DNA from 2 places in the Vibrio rubrogenes genome. Region 2 is predicted to be linked to the other one. Evidence: predicted binding sites of a transcription regulator. Region 2 holds the regulator's gene; the other holds the start of a gene.
What was found. The regulator CRP, encoded in region 2, controls carbon source genes, mostly activating them, when cyclic AMP is high. The targets are predictions, from matches to a motif close to TGTGANNNNNNTCACA.
Positions count from the first base shown of each region.

Region 1: the regulator CRP is predicted to act here: its motif matches at 1,968-1,983, upstream of AC55NX_RS08235 (glycogen/starch/alpha-glucan phosphorylase).

Region 1 covers NZ_JCARSY010000008.1:108,632-117,287, forward strand. The annotation lists gene cyoC (cytochrome o ubiquinol oxidase subunit III) at 1-528, shown strand, start outside; gene cyoD (cytochrome o ubiquinol oxidase subunit IV) at 525-839, shown strand; gene cyoE (heme o synthase) at 850-1,716, shown strand; gene AC55NX_RS08235 (glycogen/starch/alpha-glucan phosphorylase) at 2,250-4,703, shown strand; gene malQ (4-alpha-glucanotransferase) at 4,815-6,986, shown strand; gene glgB (1,4-alpha-glucan branching protein GlgB) at 7,173-8,656, shown strand, end outside.
Region 2 covers NZ_JCARSY010000007.1:118,494-127,149, reverse strand. The annotation lists gene AC55NX_RS07605 (5-methyltetrahydropteroyltriglutamate--homocysteine S-methyltransferase) at 1-747, shown strand, start outside; gene AC55NX_RS07600 (aminodeoxychorismate/anthranilate synthase component II) at 909-1,487, shown strand; gene AC55NX_RS07595 (aspartate aminotransferase family protein) at 1,752-2,963, shown strand; gene astA (arginine N-succinyltransferase) at 3,057-4,079, shown strand; gene AC55NX_RS07585 (DUF1338 domain-containing protein) at 4,144-4,938, shown strand; gene crp (cAMP-activated global transcriptional regulator CRP) at 5,012-5,644, opposite strand; gene AC55NX_RS07575 (phosphoribulokinase) at 5,928-6,797, opposite strand; gene AC55NX_RS07570 (YheU family protein) at 6,917-7,129, opposite strand; gene AC55NX_RS07565 (hydrolase) at 7,333-8,310, opposite strand; gene AC55NX_RS07560 (TIGR02444 family protein) at 8,361-8,656, opposite strand, start outside.

The DNA.
Region 1 (8,656 bases), on a different contig from region 2:
ATTTACTTGATGAGCGACTGTATTTTGTTTGCAACATTGTTTGCGACTTATGCAGTACTTGCCAATGCAACCGCTGGTGGTCCCAGCGGTAAAGAAATCTTTGAGTTACCATTTGTTTTTGTCGAAACCATGTTGCTGCTGCTGAGTAGTATCACTTTTGGTTTTGGCATGATTGCGATGAAGCGCAAACAGATCGGTGCCTTGAAATTGTGGCTGGTGATTACCTTCCTGTTCGGAGCAGGCTTTATCGGTATGGAAATCTATGAATTCCATCATCTGATTGTGGAAGGTTACGGGCCTGATCGCAGTGCATTCCTGTCTGCATTCTTTACGCTGGTTGGAACGCATGGTTTGCACGTGACCTTTGGTTTGATTTGGTTGTTTGTTTGTTTCTGGCAATTGAATACCAAGGGCCTGACCGACATGATCGAAACTCGATTCGGCTGTCTGAGCTTGTTCTGGCACTTCCTTGATATCGTCTGGATTTGTGTATTTACATTCGTTTATTTAGTTGGGGTGACATCATGAGTAACCAACACGCTGACTCAGGAGTGAAGGGATATGTGATTGGCTTTGTTGCCTCTCTGATCTTAACGATTATTCCTTTTTACTATGCTGCGACACAAAGCCTATCGACCGGAACGACATTTGCCGTTCTGTTCGGTTGCGCCATTGTTCAGGTGATTGTTCATTTTGTCTACTTCCTGCATATGGAAACTAAGACGAGTGAAGGTCGCTGGAATTTCATTTCATTGGTGTTTTCCGCGATCGTCGTCCTGATTCTGATCGCTGGTTCTATCTGGATTATGTGGAACCTGAACATCAATATGATGATGTAGGCGCAGCGTGATGATTAAAGGGTATCTGTCGATCACCAAACCAGGCATTATCGTTGGTAACCTGATTTCTACGGCTGCGGGATTTTTTCTCGCAGCCAAAGCGGAATCAGCGACCTCAATGTTACTGCTTTGTACGCTGACCGGGGTGGCTTTGATCATCGCGTCAGGGTGTGTCATTAATAATATTTTTGACCGTGATATCGATAGCAGAATGGCGCGTACCAGTCAGAGATTGTTGGTGCGTGGTGAGATTAATGTTGATCATGCATTTATCTACGCCATCGTCTTGTTACTCGTCGGTACAGCGCTGCTGTACCAACAGACAAACCCGCTGACTGCTGTTGTGGTGTTGTTGGGTTATGTCTTCTATGTATTTTTTTATACGATGTGGTACAAGCGGACGTCTGTCTACGGCACATTGGTCGGGAGTATTTCTGGCGCAGTACCACCACTGGCTGGTTATCTGGCTGTCACCAACTATATCAGTCTGGAAGGTGTTTTACTGTTCAGCTTATTCTGTCTATGGCAAATGCCGCATTCTTATGCGATTGCGATGTTCAGAATGCAGGACTACCGTCAGGCGGGAATTCCGGCACTACCGGTAGTTGCCGGAATCGATAAGGCCCGTAAACATATGATGGCTTATGTGATTGCTTTCAATGCCGTCGCGTTGGGGTTGTACCTTGTCGGAAATACTGGTTATGAATACTTAGTGGTTGCTTCGGCTGTCTGCTTCATGTGGACCCGGGTGACATTCCGTCGCATGACTGCGGATAACGTTGAAGCATGGTCAAAAACAGTGTTCAAGCACTCGTTAATTGTAGTGATGAGTTTTAGTGCTGTTCTTGGTATTGAGCTGATTCCACTGAGTTTCTAATTCGTACATACATCTTCATATGAGAATCATAAAGGCATCTATTCGATGCCTTTATTTTTATCTCTTTCAATGACAAGCCGTTAATATTTCTGCGATATACTTTTCCGAATGGCTTTCAATTGATTGTAAGTACTCACTTATAATCAGATATTATAGTGTCGGGGAATACCCAGTGTCAGTTTGGTTGGGACGATAAATGATAAGAAAGCATCATATCACTGGCACTTCGGTTAGATATTATGTTATCAATATGTGATTGTTATCACTTTTTGTAGACTTTATCGACTGAAAAAGACGCAAGGAGTTCAATTTAACGACTAAGGTTACTATCTAAAGGTATTGTGAGTCATATCCAACACAGAAGTTGATATGTATCACACCTCAACTTGGTAAGACTGCTGTATACCATATGATTTTCATGACTGAGCGGAAGTGACTGCGACAGTAGTTCCTTCTCAATCGAACCTTTCTCCATACCTGCATAGGCGGAGACAGATTTCAGTCAGCTCGTTACCTGTTTGGGAGGGGTTACGATGAAAGCAGTATTGCAGAAGTCGTTTGATAAGACGCTATTTCTGGATAATGTAAAGCGTCATCTGACATCAACTTATGCGACAACCGTCGAAAATGCGACCAAGCGCTCTTGGTATTTGGCCATGTCTCGCGCGTTGGCAGAACTCACCACATTTGATCTACTGGAAACTGAGCAGGATGAGCGAATTCTGAATGCAAAAAGTGTCAATTATCTTTCTCTGGAATTTCTGATTGGTCGTCTGACCGGTAATAACTTACTCAATATGGGCGTTTATGAGGCCATTGGTGACGCCGTGGCTGAATTAGGACTTGATTTGAGTGACTTGCTTGAAGAAGAGCGGGATCCCTCATTAGGCAATGGTGGCTTAGGGCGTCTGGCTGCTTGTTTTATGGATTCTCTGGCGGCACAGGAATTTCCGACAGTCGGCTATGGGCTGCACTATGAATATGGGCTGTTCAAACAGTCGTTTGAAGCGTGCCACCAGAAAGAAGCTCCGGATGCGTGGTGTGGGATCGAAGGATATCCGTGGGAAGTTGCACGGCCAGAACTGGCACAGGAAATCGGTTTTTACGGTTATGTCACCACCGAAACGGTTGATGGGCTGGAAAAACGAAAATGGGTTCCTGGCATGACGGTAATGGGAATGCCGTGGGATATTCCGGTGGTCGGTTATAAAAGTGAAACCGTGTATCCGCTGCGCTTGTGGGAGTGTCGGGCAATTGCGCCATTTTCTTTAGAAAGTTTCAACAACGGCAACTACTTTGAGGCACAGCATGCCTTGATTGATGCCGGCAACATTACCAAAGTGCTCTATCCGAATGATAACCATGAAAAAGGTAAGACTCTGCGTTTGATGCAGCAATATTTTCACAGTGCGGCTTCCATTCGGGATATTCTTCGTCGTCATGAAGCGGCAGGACATCAACTGGCAGAGTTGCCTCAGTATGAAACGATTCAGCTGAATGATACTCATCCAGCCATTGCTATCCCTGAATTGATGCGGATTTTCATCGATGAACAAAATATGACCTGGGAAGATGCATGGGGTATCTGTAGTCAGACATTTGCCTATACCAATCATACGTTGTTGCCTGAAGCGTTGGAAACATGGGACGAAGCGTTGATCCTGCGTTTGTTGCCGCGTCATATGGAAATCATCTACGAAATTAACCACCGTTTCTTACAGGAAGTACGGAAAAAATGGCCCGGTGACGGCGATAAACAGCAAAAGCTTTCGATTATTCAGGAAGGATTTCACCGGATGGTGAGAATGGCAAACCTTTGTGTTGTCGGATCCTATGCGGTCAATGGTGTTGCCGCGCTACACTCTGCACTGGTGAAACAAGACCTGTTTCCCGAATTCCATGAACTGTATCCGCATCGACTGATGAATGTCACTAATGGCATCACTCCCCGGCGCTGGCTACAGTATTGTAATCCGGGATTATCCCATCTGATTACTGAAAAAATAGGGGATAACTGGCCCGTTGCACTGGATGAATTGGCGCAGCTATCTCAATGGGCCGATGACGCTGAGTTTCAGCAGGCATTTATGGCAGTTAAAAAAGACAACAAAGCGCGTCTGGCCAAGTGGGTCAAAACCAATATGGATATTGAGCTGAATACAGATGCTATTTTTGATGTGCAGATTAAGCGACTGCATGAATATAAGCGTCAACATTTGAATATGCTGCATATTCTTTCGCTGTACCACCGTCTGCTTAACCACCCAGATTTTGACATGGTTCCCCGAGTTTTCATTTTTGCCGCAAAAGCCGCGCCGGGTTATTACCTTGCCAAAGAAATTATCTATGCGATTAATAAGATCGCGGAGAAGATCAACAGTGATGAACGGGTAAACGACAGATTGAAAGTAGTGTTCATTCCAGATTATCGGGTCAGTATGGCTGAGATCATTATTCCGGCAGCGGATGTCTCCGAACAGATATCAACCGCAGGCAAAGAAGCATCCGGGACCGGAAATATGAAAATGGCACTCAATGGGGCGTTGACTATCGGGACGATGGATGGGGCAAACGTTGAGATCCGCGAAGAAGTCGGTGATGAGAATATCTATATCTTTGGGTTAGAAGTCGAGGATATCCATCGTCTCAAAGCAAGTGGTTACAACCCATTTGATTACTACAATGCGGATCCGTTACTGAAAGCCTCGCTTGATTTACTGATCGGTGAAGAATTTACTCCCGGAGAGCCGAGAAAGCTCAGAGCCACCTATGAAAGCCTTTTAGATGGCGGAGATCCTTACTTAGTGCTTGCTGATTTCGCATCTTATATCGAGGCGCATGGTCAGATTGATGCGCAGTATCGAGATGCGGCTGGGTGGGCGAAAAAAGCTATTTTGAATACCGCCCTGGTTGGAAAATTCAGTTCTGATCGAAGTATTCGTGATTATGTCGATCATATATGGAAGCTTAAGTCTATCCCCCGCTAAGGCGCTAAGGGATGGCGTGGTATACCGATGGCTGTCGGTAACGGCTGACCATCGGACGCGAACGATGACTTCGAACGTCATCACTTCCATATCAGGAGAACAGCCATGGAAATTGAACAGGACCGCTTATTTGCGGTCGCCCGTCAGGCGGGGATTGCTGATCGTTATACCAGTAATTTAGGGAAAGAAGCGGTTGTGAGTCGTAAAACGATTGAATATTTACTCAATGCGTTAGGTTACGACACTCAGTCACAGGAAGCATTACTTCATTCAGCTGAAAGAATTCATAAACAGCCGATTCTGGAACCAGTGTTGTTTGGTCAGGCTGATCAGGTGATCGAAGTGTCGTTGCATTTGGGCAGTAGTGCGCGAGAAAGCGAGTTTCAGTGGATGCTGGAAACCGAGCAAGGAGAGTGTTACGAAGGTTATCTCCAGTCACAGATTGTCAGAGATGAGCGTGATGAGGGCGGGCCGTTGGTGTTTTCTTTATCGACGGTTCTTCCCATCGGTTACCACACCTTATCTGTGTTACGCAAAGGGCGTCAGAGCCCCTATCAGACCAAACTCATTGTGGCGCCGTCTGCCTGCTATAAGCAACCGGCACTCCAACAAGGAGAGAAGTTGTGGGGCCCGAGTGTGCAATTATATACCCTGCGTTCACAGCGAAACTGGGGGATCGGTGATTTTGGCGACTTAAAACAACTGGTTATCAAAATGGCTGAACTGGGCGCAAATTTTGTCGGTTTGAACCCCATTCATGCTTTGTTCCCTGCCTATCCTGAAAGTGCCAGTCCTTACAGCCCTTCTTCTCGCCGTTGGATGAATATTTTATATATTGATGTGAGTGTGATTCCTGAATTGAGCGACTGTTCGCCGGCGCAACAACAGATATCGAGCCCCGATTTTTACCAGCGCCTGAGCGCGGTAAGAGCTAGTGAGTGGGTTCAGTATACCGACGTTGCTGCGCTGAAAATCGAAATTCTGGCGCTGCTCTATAAGACATTCAAACATCAGCATTTAGACTCATTGACGGAACGCGGACAGGCATTTCATGCTTTTGTTAAGCAAGGCGGTGAGTCTTTACTATCGCAAGCAGCCTTTGATGCCATTCATGCTGACTTGTGTGAGCAAGATGCCAATATCTGGGGATGGCAGGTTTTCCCCGAACACTATCAAAATTTTCACAACGCTGCGGTGCAAGATTATCTGCGTGACAATCAGGATCGCATCAACTTGTATCTCTACATGCAATGGATAGCCGATGAACAAATTCAGGAAGTCCAACGTGTCGCCAAAGCACAGGGAATGGTGATCGGATTGTATCGCGATCTCGCGGTCGGTGTTGCTGAGTCCGGTGCTGAAGTGTGGGCGGATCAGGGAGACTTATTACTCGATGTCAGTATCGGTGCTCCGCCTGATGAACTGGGACCACTCGGGCAGAACTGGGGATTGCCCCCTCTGAATCCACTGACGCTGAGACATCAGGCCTATGAACCCTTTATTCAGCTTCTGCGCGCCAATATGAAATATTGTGGTGCTTTGCGGATTGACCACATTCTCGGGCTGTTGCGACTCTGGTGGATTCCCCGGGGAGAAAACGCGACTCAAGGGGCTTATCTTTATTATCGCGTTCATGAATTGCTGGCCATTTTAGCGCTAGAATCTCATCGCCATCAATGTAGTATCATTGGCGAAGATTTAGGGACCGTCCCGAAAGAGATTGTTGCTCTGTTAGCGGATGCCGGCATTTATTCCTATAAGATTTTCTTTTTTCAAACGGCTGAAGACGGGGGATATTTTTCTCCGGCACATTATACCGCTCAGTCGATGTCCGCATTATGTACCCATGATATGCCCACGCTACGAGGGTTTTGGCATTGTCTCGATCTGCAAATGGGGCATAACATCGGGCTTTACCCGGATGAGGCACAATTTAAATTCAGAATGGATGTCCGCTTACATCAGAAACAGGCGATTTTGGATTCGATCGCTTGGCATGGTTTGTTGCCTGAAAGTGTCGGACGGGATGCGATGACCGTCCCGATGAGTGAAGAACTGTGTGAGGCGATGCATTTACATATGGCTGCCGGTGCATCAGCATTGATGAGTATTCAACTGGAAGACTGGTTACAAATGGATAACCCTGTCAATATTCCGGGAACGGTTGAGGAATATCCCAATTGGCGGCGTAAGCTTAGTGAACCGTTAGAAACATTATTTTCACGGCCCTCGATACAACATTTGGCAGCACGAATTTCAGCGATGAGAACACATCAGCGTTAGGTTGCGGTAGGTGTGTCATCCATAAATTGAATTGCAGTCACTCAATCGCATCGGGTTGTTTTGTAAACTGCAGATTGGGTTGTTTTATCAACAGTTCGATGGTATCCGGAGATTTGACCGTGTCAAAATAGGGTTAGGTCTGCTTACGGGTAAACAGACATGTTTGTTAGGTTAGGAGTAAGGATATTGAAAACCGTTCAGAAGCAGAAGCTGACAAAAAAGCAGCAGACTTATCAGAAATTGGCACAGGCTTCATTTGCTGATCCATTTGCCTTTTTAGGGCCATTTATCTCTCCCGAGCAAGGTGTTCTCAGGGTATGGATGCCCGGAGCGCTTCAGGTCTTCGTGTTGCTCGATGAACAAGACCCGATCGAAATGTCGCCAGAAGAGGGGGGTGGTTTTATTTTGCAGTCGGACATGGGGTTACGTCTGACCCATTACCGCTTGTTAGTGCGCTGGAAAGGCGGAGAGCAGATCCTCGATGATCCGTATCAGTATCATGCTATCTATGCTGAATATGATGATTTGCACACCCCGATCGAAATGTATCGTCATCTTGGCGCGCAGTTCATCACACTGGAACGGGGCGGTAAGCAGATCGAGGGGATTCGTTTTTTAGTCTATGCGCCTCACGCTTCATCATGCTCTCTCATTGGTAACTTTAATCAATGGGATGGACGTCGTCACCCGATGCAGCGGCTTGATTATGGTATCTGGGGAATTTTTATCCCGGAAATGACCGAAGGCACGCAGTACAAATTTGAGATCAAAGGCCCGAATGGCGAAGGGTTACCCCATAAAGCCGATCCATGGGGCTTCTACGCTGAACAGTTCCCATCATTGTCTTCTGTCACTTATGATCATGCACGTTATGTCTGGCAGGATGAGGCTTGGCAAAACCGGCCAGTCACAGAAAAACGCAAAGAAGCATTGTCATTTTATGAGCTGCACGTCGGCTCATGGAAGCTTGGCCCCGACGGGGAGTTTCTCAATTATCGGGAGTTGGCTGATCTGCTGGTGCCTTATCTGATCGATATGGGGTATACCCATGTTGAACTGATGCCGGTTGCCGAGCATCCTTTTTATGGGTCGTGGGGGTATCAGCCGATTGGCCTATTTGCACCTACCAGCCGTTATGGTTCACCGGATGACTTCAAGTATTTTGTCGATCAGTGTCATCAGGCGAATATCGGTGTGGTCTTGGATTGGGTACCGGCCCATTTCCCGGCCGACGGACATGGCCTGAATAATTTTGACGGTACACCGCTCTATCACGATCCGGATCCGCGTCGCGGCTGGCATCAGGATTGGAACTCTTATATCTATGATATGGGACGTGAACATGTGCGTCGCTTTCTGGTCTCCAATGCGTTGTACTGGTTTGATCGATTCCACATTGACGGCATTCGGGTTGATGCTGTGGCTTCCATGCTCTACCTCGATTATTCACGCAGCCATGATCAATGGATCCCGAATGTTGACGGGGGACGAGAGAACTATGATGCCATCGCGACATTAAAATGGATGAATGAGGAAGTGTATAAACATTTCCCGAATGCCATGACCATCGCTGAAGAGTCGACCGCGTTTCCCGGAGTTTCAATGCCGACATTTCTCGGTGGGTTGGGATTCGGTTTTAAATGGAATATGGGCTGGATGCACGACAGTCT
Region 2 (8,656 bases):
GCGCAATTTCTGAAAGAGCTACAGCGTCCGTGTAATCTGGAGCAGACCCAAGCGATATATCCGAATGAAACCGATTTGCTTGATGATATTGTTCTGGTTTATCAAACCTTTATTCGGGAGTTGTATGCGGCAGGTTGTCGCAACTTACAGATTGATGACTGTACTTGGGGGATGTTAACTGATCCAAAAATTGCGGCGGTTGCAGCAAAAGCGTCCACACCGGGAGAAGCTACTTGCGGATGTGGGGATTCTCACGAATTTGATCATACCCAAAGTATTGCGGGGTTAACGGAAAAGTTATTGCTGGTTAATAATCGTGCATTAGCAAATGCACCAGCTGATCTGATTTTGACGACGCATGTTTGCCGTGGCAATTATCGTTCGACCTGGGCAGCATCTGGTGGGTATGCTCCGATTGCTGATGTCCTGTTCGCCAAAGAAAATGTCTCTGCATTTTATCTGGAATTTGATACAGACCGATCCGGTGATTTTTCACCGCTCGCCAAAGTACCTCAAGACAAGCAAGTTGTTCTTGGCCTTGTTTCTTCGAAAACGGGTGAATTGGAAGATAAAGATGAAGTGATTACTCGCATTCATGAGGCGGCACAATATGTACCTCTGGAAAATCTGTGTCTGAGCACTCAGTGCGGTTTTGCTTCAACCGAAGAAGGGAATGAGCTGAGCGAGGAGCAACAATGGCAGAAAATTGCACTTGTTAAAGAGATTGCCAAGCAAGTCTGGGGATAAGCTGAACAGGGCATGATTGATATAGCCGCGCTTAAAATGAAGTAAAGAAAAAGAAGTCGCAGCTTAGCGGCGACTTCTTTATTCATCAGACATTCTTGATTTCTTGCATCTATCCTGCACAATAGCGACCTAATTTCGGCAGTCGTTTGGCGTGGATCTTCATGTTGCTCATTATTGATAATTATGACTCGTTTACTTACAACCTGTACCAGTATTTCTGTGAACTGGGGGCTGAAGTCAACGTCGTCCGTAATGACCAGATTGATATTGCCGGAATCACTTCACTTAATCCTTCCCATCTCGTGATTTCTCCGGGGCCGTGTACGCCGAATGAAGCGGGGATCTCTCTCGATGTCGCCAAACATTTTGCCGGTCAGCTTCCTTTGCTTGGTGTTTGTCTGGGTCATCAGGCGATTGCACAGGCTTTTGGGGCAAAGGTTGTCCGTGCAAAGCAAGTGATGCATGGTAAAGTCTCGTCAATTTGTCACAGTGGTCAGGGGCTATTCCATGGTTTAAATCATCCGTTAACAGTCACTCGTTACCATTCTCTAGTTGTGGAACGACAGAGCTTGCCGGATTGTTTCGATATCACAGCCTGGACTGAAACTGTTGATGGTGATGTTGATGAAATCATGGGATATCAACACCGAACCTTACCCATTGATGCCGTTCAGTTTCATCCGGAATCGATAAAAACCGAACAAGGTCATGCGTTGCTGGCGAATTTTTTACGTCGTTGAGTTGGTATTACGGCGCATCGTTACTGCAATATAATTAAATAAAAAATCATTTTTATTGCATAATTATACAATTGGGGTAACTTGTGACAGAATCATCTGACAAGTGTCGGTGCGGATGATATTGTCTGCTTGCAATGGTATTGTCTACTGACATTGGTGAATCGTATCTCAACCGCCGAAACACGGTCAGAATGAACAGATCATCTATACTGATGAATATTTGGATGAGGCGGTTGTAAGCTCACGAGCGGAGAGGGAGTGTGAATGGCTACACAGAATAATGTTGTTCGGGCACAGTTTGATGAGGTTATGGTGCCTTGTTACAGTCCGATGGAAGTGATTCCGGTGAAGGGAAAAGGGTCTCGGTTGTGGGATCAAGCAGATAAAGAATACGTCGATTTTGCCGGTGGTATCGCAGTCAGTTGTCTGGGGCACTGCCACCCAGCCATGGTTGAAGCATTGACTGAGCAAGCGCAGAAGCTTTGGCACCTGAGTAATGTAATGACCAATGAACCGGCATTGCGCCTGGCAAAAAAACTGACGGAACTGAGTTTTGCCGAGAAAGTTTTTTTTGCCAATTCAGGCGCTGAAGCGAATGAAGCAGCATTGAAGTTGGCTCGGCGGTGGGCAGTAGATAATTATGGTCCGGAAAAGTCGGAAATTATTGCTTTTAAACAGGGATTCCATGGCCGGACATTTTTTACGGTGACTGTTGGTGGGCAATCGACTTATTCCGATGGCTTTGGCCCGAAACCGTCCGATGTGGTTCATCTGCCTTATAATGATCTGGCTGCATTCAAAGCCCAGATATCAGATCAGACATGTGCCGTGATGATGGAGCCACTGCAAGGTGAAGGTGGGATTATTTCTCCGACAGCAGAATTTATTCAGGCGGTCAGAGCGCTGTGTGATGAACACAATGCATTATTAATTTTTGATGAAGTTCAGACCGGTAATGGCCGGACTGGTGATTTCTATGCATATCAGGGTATTGGGGTCACACCAGATATTCTCAGTACTGCAAAATCGCTGGGGGGCGGGTTCCCGATCGGTGCGATGTTAACGACGACGGCAATTGCATCTCACTTTAAGGTTGGGGTGCATGGCTCGACGTATGGTGGCAATCCACTTGCCTGTGCGGTTGCTGAAGCGGTGGTCAATATAACCTCTCAACCTCAGGTGCTTGAAGGCGTTAAAGAAAAAGAGCTGCTGTTCCGGGATGGATTAGAACGGATTAATGCCAAATACCCGATATTCAGTGAGATTCGTGGCAAAGGTTTATTGCTCGGTGCGGTACTGACTGAAGCTTGGCACGGAAGAGCGCGTGACATACTACAGGCAGCCGGTAAAGCGGGCGTGCTTGTTTTGGTCGCCGGGCCGAATGTGGTGCGCTTCACGCCGTCACTGGTGATTGAGGATATCGATATTCAGGAAGGCTTGTTACGACTGGAAAAAGCCATTGCATCATTAACTTAGTTTAAATTTTAGCTCAGGTTCGCAACGATCCTGAGCTATGCTTATAGTCAGACTGGTTTCATTTCGAACTCAGGTTTTCAGGGAGAGACATCCATGCTTGTGGTTCGTCCCATTACAATGACTGACTATAATGCGCTCTATCATTGTGCGATAGAATCTGGTTATGGCTTTACATCACTGCCTGTCAATGAGGCGCTGTTATCTCATCGTATTGAACATTCAGAAGCGAGTTTTGCCAAGGCAGATGTTCAGTCACCAACCGATGAGAGTTACCTGATGGTTGGGGTCGATAGCGAAAGCGGTCGGATTGCCGGTACGACAGCAATTGGAGCCTACGTCGGCTGGGATACACCGTCTTATTCTTATCATATCAGTACCATTCTTCATTCTTCCCGTCGCTTGGGCGTCAACAAAATCGTGAAATTATTGACGCTAGGTAATAACTATACCGGTTGTTCTGAGTTGTGTACGCTCTTTCTCTTACCCGAGTTTCGTGCCGGTCTGAATGGTCGTTTGATGTCTAAATGTCGCTTTTTGATGCTGGCGGAACACCGGGAGCGCTTTGCTCAGACCATTATTGCTGAAATGAGAGGCGTCTCTGATGAACAGGGAAACTCTCCGTTCTGGCAATGGTTGCAGGAACATTTTTTCTCCATCGATTTTTCTCTGGCGGATTATTTGACGGGGTCGGGCCATAAAGGGTTCATTGCTGAACTGATGCCCAAATTACCGATCTATATCAATCTGCTCAGCCCTGAAGCCCAAGCTGTGATCGGAAAGGTACATGACAAGACCAGACCTGCTTTAAAATTATTAGAAGAAGAAGGATTCACCTGTCGTAATTATGTCGATATTTTTGATGCAGGCCCGACGGTTGAATGTGATTTACGTCATATTGAGTCGGTCAGGCACTCTGTGTCAGCGACAGTTAAAGTGGCGCAACATCACAGCCAACAAAAAGTCATACTCAGTAATACTTCATTTGAATTTTTCCGGGCGACAATCGCCGAGGTCGATTTTCACCCGGAATCTGAGACTGTGATCGTGACGCCTGAAGTGGCTCAGGCTTTGTTGATTCAGTCTGGTGATCGGGTTCGTTTTCTGGTGATTCGTTAATCTCCGAAAGCCGGAAACAGGAATGCGATGACAGCCCAAGATGATTGATAAAGAAGGAGGCGCTATGACGCCGGACTCATTATTTGCCGCATTGTGGCAAGATTATACAACCAGGCTTTGCCCATCCGCACAGCTGATCCACAAACTTCTTCAGGAAGAGGAACCGCTCAACAATGATCATATTGCGTTGCGGACGTTTAATTTGTCACCAGTCAACCTTGACGTGATAGCCGCACCCTTTGTTCGGCTGGGATATGTGTCGAAAGGGCACTATCAGTTTGAACAAAAAAAGTTAGCTGCGCAGCACTTTGAACACCCGAATCCCAAGTTACCTAAAGTCTTCATCAGTGAGTTGGAAGTTGAACGCTGTTCTGAATCTTTGCAAAAGATCGTGAGAAGTCTGATCTCTCATGTCAGGTCCGACATGGTTGCTGATACTGACTTTCTTTATGGTGGGCGTTTATGGCCGATTTCACTCGAGCAATATTATCTGTTGGCGGAAGAGAGTGAGTATGCCGCTTGGGTTGCGGCACATGGCTACGGTGCGAACCATTTTACGGTGAGTGTCAATCAGTTGGCCCGTTTTAATCAGGTCGCGGATGTGAATGCTTATCTACTCCAACATGGCTTTGTGATCAATTCATCAGGTGGTGAAGTGAAGGGCTCACCGGCGTTATTTCTGGAACAGTCATCGATCATGGCTGATCGGGTTGCGGTTGAATTTGATGAAGCGGAGTTGTTGGTTCCCGGTGGTTTCTATGAATTTGCCAAACGTTATCCGATGGCGAATGGTATTTTATATCCCGGATTTGTCGAAGCTTCGGCTGACAAAATTTTTGAAAGTACCAATGATCAGTGATGTATCATGATCAATCGTCGCAAATAAAAGAGCCATCGCGAGGATGGCTCTTTTGTTGGTTCAAGCAAAAAAATTATCTTGTACCGTAAACAACAATTGTTTTTCCGTGGGCTGAAATAAGGTTCTGCTCTTCGAGCATTTTCAAAATGCGGCCAACGGTTTCACGAGAACAACCGACAATCTGGCCGATCTCCTGGCGGGTAATCTTGATTTGCATTCCGTCCGGGTGCGTCATTGCATCGGGTTGTTTTGCCAGATTTAACAGCGTCTGTGCAATACGACCTGTCACATCCAGAAAAGCCAGATCACCGACTTTCTGGCTAGTGACTTGAAGGCGGCTTGCCATCTGTCCTGCCAGACGCATCAAAATGTCTGGATTGACCTGAATTAACTGACGGAACTTTTTGAAGGAAATTTCTGCAACTTCGCAGGGAGATTTCGCTCTGACCCAAGCTGTTCGTTCTTGACCTTCTTCGAATAAACCAAGTTCACCGATGAAGTCACCCTGATTGAGGTAAGAAAGGATCATTTCTTTCCCTTCTTCGTCCTTGATCAGAACAGCAACAGATCCCTTCACGATGTAATAAAGCGTTTCCGCTTTTTCGCCTGCATGAATCAGCGTACTCTTTGAAGGGTATTTATGTATGTGACAATGTGAAAGAAACCACTCTAATGTTGGATCGGTTTGAGGTTTACCTAGAACCATAATATCTCTCTTCCTCTGCAGGGTAGCTTGCTGCTTTCCATGTTTTCGCGAAGCTTTTGAACTGAACATGTTCAAACTGAACATGTCTCGGAACTAAACACTTAGCATAAAAGCACTTGAGAAAGCCTGCAAGTTGTCTTCTGTTTCGGTATCAAATAGTATCCTTTTTCTTACATAATTTCTTGACTTTAATCGTGTCATGACCGTGATTTAGTACGCAAAAATGTGCGCATCGTCACGGTATAGGAACTAAAAGAGCCCGATTCGTGCCAGTGAATCGTAATTAGCCAATTTTTCCGGTTTCTATCAACTGCTGAAGAATAGGACGGACAATCAACTCCATGGCAAAACTCATTTTCCCACCGGGCACGACAATCGTGTTATGACATGACATAAATGAGCCATCAATCATTGCCAACAGGTAAGGGAAATCGACTTTTTTGATGCCTAGCAAGCGGATGACCACAAAACTTTCATCCAGACTCGGAATCCCTTTTGCACTCAGTGGATTGGATGTATCCACTGTCGGAACCCGCTGAAAGTTAATATGTGTCCGAGAAAATTGGGGCGTAATGTAATTTAAGTAATCATCCATGGAGCGAACGATCGAATCCATCACTGCTTCTCGGGAATGCCCTCTGTCCCGGGTGTCCCGGACATACTTTTGAATCCACTCCAGATTGACGATCGGCACCATGCCAATGAGAAAATCAACATGTTGGGAGACATTGGTTTCGCCATCGACCACCCCCCCATGAAGCCCTTCATAAAAAAGGACATTGGTATCATTGGGGAGATCTTGCCATGGCGTAAATGTTCCCGGCATCTGGTTATAGGGAACTGCTTCATCAAATGTATGCAGATAACGGCGAATTTTTCCCGTTCCGGTGCGGCCATATTCCCGGAAAAACTCTTCCAATGCCGGAAAATCGTTTGCTTGAGGACCGAAATAGCTGATATGGCGTCCTTGCTCTCTGGCCTTACGGATTTCGACATCCATCTCCGGTCTGGTGAAACGGTGAAAACTATCACCTTCAACCCAAGCCGGCTTGATTCGCATCATATTAAACATTTTGCGAAAAGCTTCGGAAGTCGTTGTTGTACCGGCACCCGAAGAGCCGGTTACTGCAATAATGGGATGTTTTGCTGACATGACATACCTTGTCTTATCATTCCTTGTCGTGCACTCAATGAACCGATCTCCCGAAGAAAACCGAGAAATCGATTTCACTATATCATGGAAATTGGTGCTGTCATCGGACAATTCATAAATTAACGATATCTGTTTTGTTGAATATCTACGGACTCGTGAAGTTCGGAATAGACGATCACCGCTTCTCCGGATTGAATCTGTTGTTTGACCTGAGCGACTTTCTCTTCAAGAGAAATTTCTTGCTCGCCGTAGTCGGTTCCTTCTCGGAGGATAAACTCCCTGATCAGATTATCGAGCGTATCCGGTTCGAGCGTTTGCCAAGGAATAATCATAATGATGACCTTCTATACGATCACTCTGGGATGAATGAATAGCGTGTATCTTAACGGATTTTACATGATGTTGCGCAATAATCATGATTTTACACGCAAATATAGATGATGCTTGAGGCGTGACTTTGGAAGAGTAGGAGAACACTCATCAGTTCGGTGAGCGTTCTCGGTAGTCGTTGGTGACGATACTGAGGGGATGGTATTCAATACTTAGGTGATTGTGCCCGATAATAGTGGGGCAGAGCTTCTTCCAACCAGAAGCGTGGTTTGGCAACGGTGCCACTCAGAAAGCCGACATGCCCACCATGTGTCATGAGTTGATAATCGATCATCTGGGGCAGCGGTGCCGTCGGAATAACTGCATCAGTCATAAAGGGATCGTCTTGTGCGTGTACAATGAGTGTCGGCAGACGAATTTGTCCCAGTTTAGAGATTGCCGAACAGCGTTGATAGTAGTCTTGGGCGTTTTCAAATCCATGCAGGGGGGCGGTGATCAAATCATCGAATTCTTGTAATGTTTTCAACTGTCGAATTAAGGACTGTGTGACTGGAATCGTTTGCCGGAGCGTCCCAAATTTACGATAAGCATTTTGCTTGAGTGAGTTGAGGAGGTAAGCCTGATAGATACGTGAGAAGCCGCGATTAATCCGGCTCGAACTGTCACTCAAATCGAAGGGGGCTGAGATAATGGAGGCACTATCGATAAGTGGCAGATCTGCAAACTCTGCCAAATAGTTTGCCAACATATTGCCACCGAGCGAGATACCGGCAGCCATCTTGTAATTGGACGGAAAACGTTGATGGATTTGTGTCAGAAAATAGCGTGGATCGCTGGTTTCTCCCGAATGGTAGGCACGGGCTTGTCGGTTTGGCTGGCCGTTACACCCACGAAAGTGCATCATGACAGATAACCAGCCTTGTTGCGCGAAAGCGTGCATCAAACCGTTGGCATAAGGGCTATGAAAGCTTCCCTCGAGACCATGGAAGAGAATAAATAAAGGTTTTGTCTGCACATCGGGTTGATTTGGGTCTTCACTCCAAGCCAGGCTCAAAATATCATCATCCGGTGTCGTCAGCGTTTCCCAATACGGTGAAAATAAAGGGGTGCGTCGAACCCATCTGGGCAGCAGTGTCTGAATGTGTGGCGCGGCACCACCTAAAGCCGGCTTGAATGTCAGCAACCTATTTGGGCTCACGTTTTGTATCGAACTGCTCACCGCGATTCTTTCCTCTATTTTTTGTACTTGGCATGTGTTGATGAAAATGATGCGGGTTTCGCAAAGATCTTGGCAAGATGATCAGCGGTCAGCGCTTTGCAGTAACGCTGGGTCATTAATTGTGTGTCGCCGGGCTGCAACTTGAGCTGATTAATACAATCCACCAGATCGGATTGTTGCTGTTTTTCCAGTTGTAGCTCAAATTGAAGCGACTCACGATAGAGCGTATCCGGCAGATGTGCTTTGAGTTTTCTGCGTAACTCTCGATAGCTATTGAGCAATCCTTCAGTGGCACTGATACAAGTCATCA